Regions from separate parts of the Asticcacaulis sp. SL142 genome, predicted to be linked through region 2. Evidence: riboswitches for the same ligand, from Rfam matches in the RefSeq annotation. Region 2 holds a riboswitch; the other holds the start of a gene.
The links. A riboswitch is a leader RNA that binds a small molecule or an ion and turns the genes downstream of it on or off. The one in region 2 is predicted to bind cobalamin.
Positions count from the first base shown of each region.

Region 1: it holds a riboswitch for cobalamin, as region 2 does, so the genes downstream of both, OVA03_RS08505 (TonB-dependent receptor plug domain-containing protein) here and metE (5-methyltetrahydropteroyltriglutamate--homocysteine S-methyltransferase) in region 2, are expected to answer to the same signal.

Region 1 covers NZ_CP113061.1:1,865,649-1,869,061, forward strand. The annotation lists gene OVA03_RS08495 (sulfate/molybdate ABC transporter ATP-binding protein) at 1-707, shown strand, start outside; gene OVA03_RS08500 (DUF2608 domain-containing protein) at 704-1,606, opposite strand; cobalamin riboswitch at 1,721-1,905, shown strand; gene OVA03_RS08505 (TonB-dependent receptor plug domain-containing protein) at 2,018-3,413, shown strand, end outside.
Region 2 covers NZ_CP113061.1:2,110,747-2,114,159, reverse strand. The annotation lists gene OVA03_RS09565 (NADPH cytochrome P450 oxidoreductase family protein) at 1-1,221, shown strand, start outside; cobalamin riboswitch at 1,331-1,521, shown strand; gene metE (5-methyltetrahydropteroyltriglutamate--homocysteine S-methyltransferase) at 1,629-3,413, shown strand, end outside.

The DNA of each region.
Region 1 (3,413 bases), 250 kb from region 2:
AGATCAAGGCCAAGGTTCAGAGCTTATTGAAACTGATTCAGCTTGAAGACCTGGGTAAGCGCTTCCCATCACAACTGTCCGGCGGTCAGCGTCAGCGGGTGGCATTGGCACGGGCGCTGGCCATTTCGCCGCGCATTCTGTTGCTGGATGAACCGTTCGGCGCGCTCGATGCTCTGGTGCGCAAGGATTTGCGCCGCTGGCTGCGCCGCATCCATGACGAAACCGGCGTGACCACCATCTTCGTCACCCATGATCAGGAAGAAGCCCTCGACCTTGCCGACCGCGTCGTGGTGCTGAAAGATGGCCAGATTGAGCAGATCGGCAAACCGCTTGAGCTTTACCGTAAACCGGTCTCCAGCTTCGTGTTCGATTTCCTCGGCACCAATAATCAGGTCACGGCGACGGTCAGTGGCGCAGAAGCGAAATTCGAGGGCTTTACCGCACCCGCCGTTGTTTCAGGTGAATTGACAGGGCCACAAGTGGTTCGTTTCCGCCCGTTCGATGCCCACCTGTCCAAAGACGGGCCGGGCTTTAAGGGTAAGGTGTTATCGATCCTGCCGGCCGGTGCCAATCTGCGCCTTGAAGTGCAGGCCGAGGACGGCACGGTGTTCGAGACCCAGCACGCCCACGATTCCGACGCCAGCGACCTGAAACTGGGCGATACCGTCTACGTCCGCCCTACCAAGGTCTATGTGTTCGGGAATTAATCCCTGCGTCCAAACCCGTAGCTATAGCCGCATAGTACGCTGTCGAACGCCGCGCACAGGCTGGCGCGGATAGCGTCCGACTGCGCATCGGCGGCCTTGAGGCGGGCCGGATTGTCATGCAAATCGACGTTACGCAGCCAGATTTTCTCATAGCGGAAAACGTGGAATGTGAGATTCGACGTGGTGGTCGCGGCGCGCACAACATCATCGATATTGCGGCGGCTGTCGTCAACAAAGACGATATCGGTAAAGGGTTTCCGGCTGATAGATGCCGCCAGAAGCTGAACCATCACGCCCTTGTCCTGACCAGCGGCCAGCATGATACCGTCTGAGACGGTAATGTCGCGGTGCGGTCCCTCGGGCAGGGTCACCTTGACCTTTCCGGCAGCCTTGCGAATTTCGTCATCGCCCAGACGCCCGCGACGGGTGCATAGCGGCTTTTCACATTCCGGAGCGCCACTGAAATCATAGCCAACGGCCATCAGCGCCCGCTCGGTCGCCCCGCGTAACTCGGACCCGCGCGCGCTTAGGGTATAGACCGGAATCCCTGCCGATTGCAGGTCGCGCACCCGCTGCGGACCGTCATCCTGCGTGGGCTTCAGACCCGCCAGGGTCAGCCACAGGGCCTGCTCATAAAGGATCACATTGCGCTGCTCGCCTTGTGCCCCGTCAAGCTTGCCACCCAGCCAGCCTTCGGAGCCCAGGTCGCCCGGCACGGTCAGCAGGGTGTCATCAATGTCAAACACCACCAGCACGCGCTTTGATTTATCGGCCTTAAGGCTGTGGGCCAGATCGGTGGCGATTTTCAGGTCGGTGATAGAGGTAAACCCCGCAGCCTGCGCGACCACAGTTGAGGCCATCATCCACGCCGCCGCACATATCCCTGCCCAAATTTTCATCACACCCTCGTTTCATAAGATACCTCTGGCAAACCCGAAAATGCCCGCAGGGTCAAGGCTTAAGCGTCCAAAAACCGCATCTAAACCCTTGACCCCCGACCGCAAACGGCCTAATGCCCCGGCCGTGCAAGAGGTGCCGTGAGAACGGCTTAATAGGGAACCGGGTGTAAACCCCGGACTGTCCCCGCAACTGTAAGCGCTGAGTTTTCGGCCATATGCCACTGAAGGTAACTTCGGGAAGGCGGCCGCAAATGTCTGAGGCGCAAGTCAGGAGACCTGCCCTTTGCTGTCGTCCTTTGCGTGATCGGGGTGTGTCACAAGAGCGGGAGCCTTTCCTGAGCGGCGATATGTTTGACAGCGCGGATCGATGATCCGTGGCTGTTGCTTCGTCTGCGAAAGACTATACGACCCATGCGAACCTACCTTATTGCCGCGCTTACCACCGCCTCGGCCTTGGCCCTGATGACCGTGGCCGGCCACGCCCATAGCGGTGAAATTACTGAAGTCGTGGTCACCGTGACCCGTGAGCCTGTCGCCCTGTCCAAGGTCGGCCAGAGCGTCACCGTATTTGATGCCGAGACCATTGAAACCCGTCAGGAACTGTTCCTCAGCGACCTGATCGCCCAGTCGCCGTCCGTTTCGATCGCCCAAACCGGCGGCCCCGGTCAGGTCGGCACCGCCCGTTTCAGAGGTGCGGAAAGCGACCGCAGCCTGTTCCTGATCGATGGTGTGAAACTGGGTGACCCGTCGCAAATCGGCGGCGGTCTGAACCTCGGCCTATTGGCGCTGAATGACGCCGAGCGGGTCGAAGTCCTGCGCGGGCCGCTATCGACCCTGTGGGGCTCTCAGGCCATCGGCGGCGTGGTCGCCATCACCACCCGCACCCCGAAAAAGCCATTCGAAGCGCGTGTATCGGTTGAGGGGCTTGAGGATTACATCACGGCCCGCGCCTCAATCGGCGGCAAGGCGGATCGTCTGACCTGGGGCCTGTCAGGGGCCTATATCGACGATGAAGGTGTGTCATCGTTGCGCACGGGTTCCGAGAAAGACGGCTTTGAACAAAAGCACCTCAACGGTTATCTGAACTACGCCCTGACCGAGACATCGGGCCTGCGGGCCCGCCTGAGCCACACCGAAAGCGACTATGATTTTGACGGCTATGATGCGTCGTTTGCTCTGGCCGATACTCTTGATTTTGGTACACAGGATGAAAGTGTCGCCAGCGTCGGTTACTATAACCAGATGCTTGAGGGCCGCCTGAAAAACAGCGTCACCATCAGCCAGACCAAGACCGAGCGCGAAACCTCGGATCTGGCCAATGCGACCTCTTATCCTTTTGAGGGTCGGCAATTCAGCTATGACTATACCGGCGCGTTCACACTGTCGGAAGCCACCCAGTTCGTCTTTGGGGCATCGTCTGAGCGTTCTAAAATCATCGCCACCGGCCTTGTCAAATCGGTAACGCTAAACGGCCTGTTCGCGCAGGTCCGTCAGGATATCAACGCCCTGACATTGAACGCCAGCGTCCGCCGCGACGACCACTCGACCTTTGGCGATAACACCATCGGCCAGATCGCCGCCGCCTATGCGCTTAGTGATGCCGTGGTTCTGCACGCCAGTCTGGGTCAGGGCTTTAAGGCCCCCAGCCTTTATCAGCTTTATGACGGCTGGTCGGGCAATGTCGCGTTGAAGCCCGAAGAGGCCACTAATATCGACTTCGGCGTTGATGTTTACGGTGCCAACAATGGCCGCTATGGCGTGTCGGTCTTTGGCCGCAAGACGGAAAACCAGATCGACTACGATATGT
Region 2 (3,413 bases):
GCGGCAGGTGCGACCCCGTGGCTGGTCGTCTATGCCTCCCAGACCGGTCAAGCCGAAGAGATTGCGACGGCGACACTTAAGCGCCTCACAGACGGCGGGCAGGTCGCGCGCATTATCGATATGGCTGACCTGAAACTGAGTGATCTGGAAAGCGCGCAGCATGTCCTGTGTGTGGCCTCGACGACTGGCGATGGCGATGCGCCTGATAGTGTCTTGGGGTTCGAGGCCAAGGTCATGAACGATGGCGCGGTTCTCAGTCACCTTGATTATGCGGTGCTGGCTCTTGGCGATAAGTCCTATGCCGATTTTTGTGCGTTTGGGCGTAAGGTTTATGACTGGCTGCGGGCCAGCGGGGCCAAGCCCTATTTTGAGGTGATCGAGGTCGATGATCTTGATCCGGTGGCGCTGAACCGGTGGTATGGAAATCTGTCGGATCTAGGGGCCAAGTCGGAGGCATTTGATCCCAAAGCGGCTTACGGTGCATGGCAATTGAAAGCGCGCGAATGCCTTAACCCCGACAGTGACGCCTCGAAACTTTACCGAGTGGTTCTGGAGCCCGAAAGCGGCGACTTGCCGGATTGGCAGGCCGGTGATCTGGCAGAAATCATGACCCCAGATGGCCATGTCCGTGACTATTCGCTGGCGTCCCTGCCGGTCCAAGGCGCGGTTGAACTCTATGTGCGGGCGGTCATCAAGGATGACGGTGCGCGCGGTCTGGGGTCGGGCCTGCTGACCCATGACTTAAGTGTCGGTCAGACGGTTATGCTGCGCACAAAACCGCACAAAAATTTCCATACCCCTGAAGGTGACGGGCCGCTGCTGCTGATCGCGGCGGGGTCGGGCCTTGCCGGGCTCAATGCCCATATTGATGCGCGGTTGTCGGTGGGCCATAAGGCCAATTGGGTCATCTATGGCGAGCGCCATCCGATCCGCGATGGCGCCCTGTGCAAGGCGCTGACGGCGCGCGTGCAGGCCGGTGAGTTGAGCGATCTCAGTTTGTGTTTCTCCCGGCCCGACAGCTGCCAGCGCACCTATGTGCAGGATGCCCTGAGTACCGCCTCTGATCGGGTGCGCGATTTTCTGACGGGTGGCGGCGCGGTTATGGTCTGCGGCGGGCTGTCGATGGGGCAGGGGGTCGATAAGGCCCTGCGCACGATCATGGGCGATGATTGGGCGGATCAGGCTCTGGCTGACGGACGCTATCGCCGCGATCTTTACTGACAACTAAGGCGAGCACGCACGGTTAGTCCAAATTCAAACGTGATATAATCATATAAAGATATGTTTATATCTTTATTGACTCTTCAGAATGCGCACCCTATAGCTGTGCGGGTCGTGGTTCTGCGTCGGTTGCCAAACCGGCGCGGCTAAGAGGGAAGCCGGTTAAACTCCGGCGCTGCCCCCGCAACTGTGCGCGGTAAGCTAAGGTTCATATGCCATTGGGGGACTTATGCCCCTGAGAAGGCGGACTTAAGCCCTGACCCGTGAGCCAGGAGACCTGCCAGCGACCTCATATTTCACCCGGAGCGGAGGGCTCAGGCGGTGCGTCCTTAGCCCGCAGCCGCTGCGGGCGCGCAGGCGCATGGCCAGAACCTTACGCTCACAGCACAGAGGTTACCGTGTCATCTATTATCCCCGTCGCATCTTTAGGCACCCCGCGTATCGGCCTTAAGCGCGAACTTAAATTCGCCCTCGAATCTTACTGGTCGGGCAAGTCCGACCAAGCAACTCTCCTGCAAACCGCCAAAGATTTGCGTGCCGTCAACTGGGCGCGGCAAAAGGCGCGCGGGGTCGATATCATCCCGTCGAATGATTTTTCCTTATATGATCAGGTGCTGGACACCAGCCTGATGGTCGGGGCGATTCCGGCGATTTATGGCGAGGCGGTTGACCTCGATACCTATTTCGCGATGGCGCGCGGCAGTCAGGCGGGTCACGTCGAGACCTGCGAACATGGCCATGTTCATGGCAACGGGCATGGCGTGTCGGCGCAGGAAATGACCAAATGGTTCGACACCAATTATCACTACATGGTGCCGGAATTTAACGATGATCAGACATTCAAACTGACATCGTTAAAAGCCGTCGAAGAGTTTTTAGAGGCCAAGGCGCTGGGTTATCACACCCGTCCGGTTCTGGTCGGGCCGGTCACCTTCCTTAAGCTGGGCAAGGGGCTGGCGAACCCCCTGTCGTTGATTGAGCGCCTGATCCCGGTCTATGTCGAGGTGCTGAAAGCGCTGGCGGACGCTGGCGCTGACTGGGTGCAGATCGATGAGCCGGTACTGGTGCTGGACGGGGATGCTGAAACGACGGCCGCCCTGCAAAAAACCTACGCAGCATTCGCCAAAGAGGTGCCGCAAATCAGCATAATGCTGGCCAGTTATTTCGGTGGGTTGGGCGATAATCTGGAGACGGCGGTGAACTTGCCGGTCGCGGGTCTGCATGTCGATCTGGTGCGCGCACCGGAGCAGCTTGAAGCGGTTGTGCAGGCTGCACCAAAGACGCTTACCCTTTCGCTGGGTGTCATCGATGGCCGCAATATCTGGCGCGCCAATCTGCCCGCCGTGCTTGAGCGCCTGAAAATTGTCGCCGACCGTGGCAACCTTCAGATCGCGCCGTCCTGTTCGCTGCTGCATGTGCCGATCGACCTTAATCTGGAGACTGCGCGCATTCCGAAAAGCGTGCAGCGGTTTTCGGATTCAAATGCGCGACAAAACAAAGGGCTCGATGAGGATGTCAAATCCTGGCTGGCCTTTTCGCTGCAAAAAATGGACGAATTGTCGGTAATGTCCAAAGCGCTGTCGGGTGGTGATGTGGCCACCGAACTGACCGCCTCGGCAGAGGCCGCCGCGGCCCGCGCCGCCTCGCCCAAGGTCCATGATGCGGCGGTTAAGGCGCGTCTCAAAGCCGTGACGCCAGATCAGGCTCAGCGCAAACATGCCTTTGCCATTCGCGCCGACCTGCAACGTCAGGCGTTTAACCTGCCCGCCTTTCCTACCACCACTATCGGCTCGTTCCCGCAAACCTCTGAGGTGCGCAAGGCCCGTTCGGATCACGCCAAGGGTGCCATCGACGATTCGCAATACGACGCCTTCCTGAAAGCCGAGACTGAACGCGCCATCCGCTGGCAGGAAGACATCGGGCTTGATGTGCTGGTCCACGGCGAGTTCGAGCGCAACGACATGGTGCAGTATTTCGGTGAGCAGTTATCCGGCTTTGCCTTCACCAAACACGGCTGGGTGCAGTCCTATGGTTCGCGTTGCGTGCGCCCGCCGGTGCTGTATGGTGATGTCTCGCGACCTGAACCGATGACGGTTTCATGGTGGCAATATGCCCAAAGCCTCACTGAGAGGCCGGTCAAGGGGATGCTGACCGGGCCGGTGACCATCCTCAATTGGTCGTTTGTGCGTGAT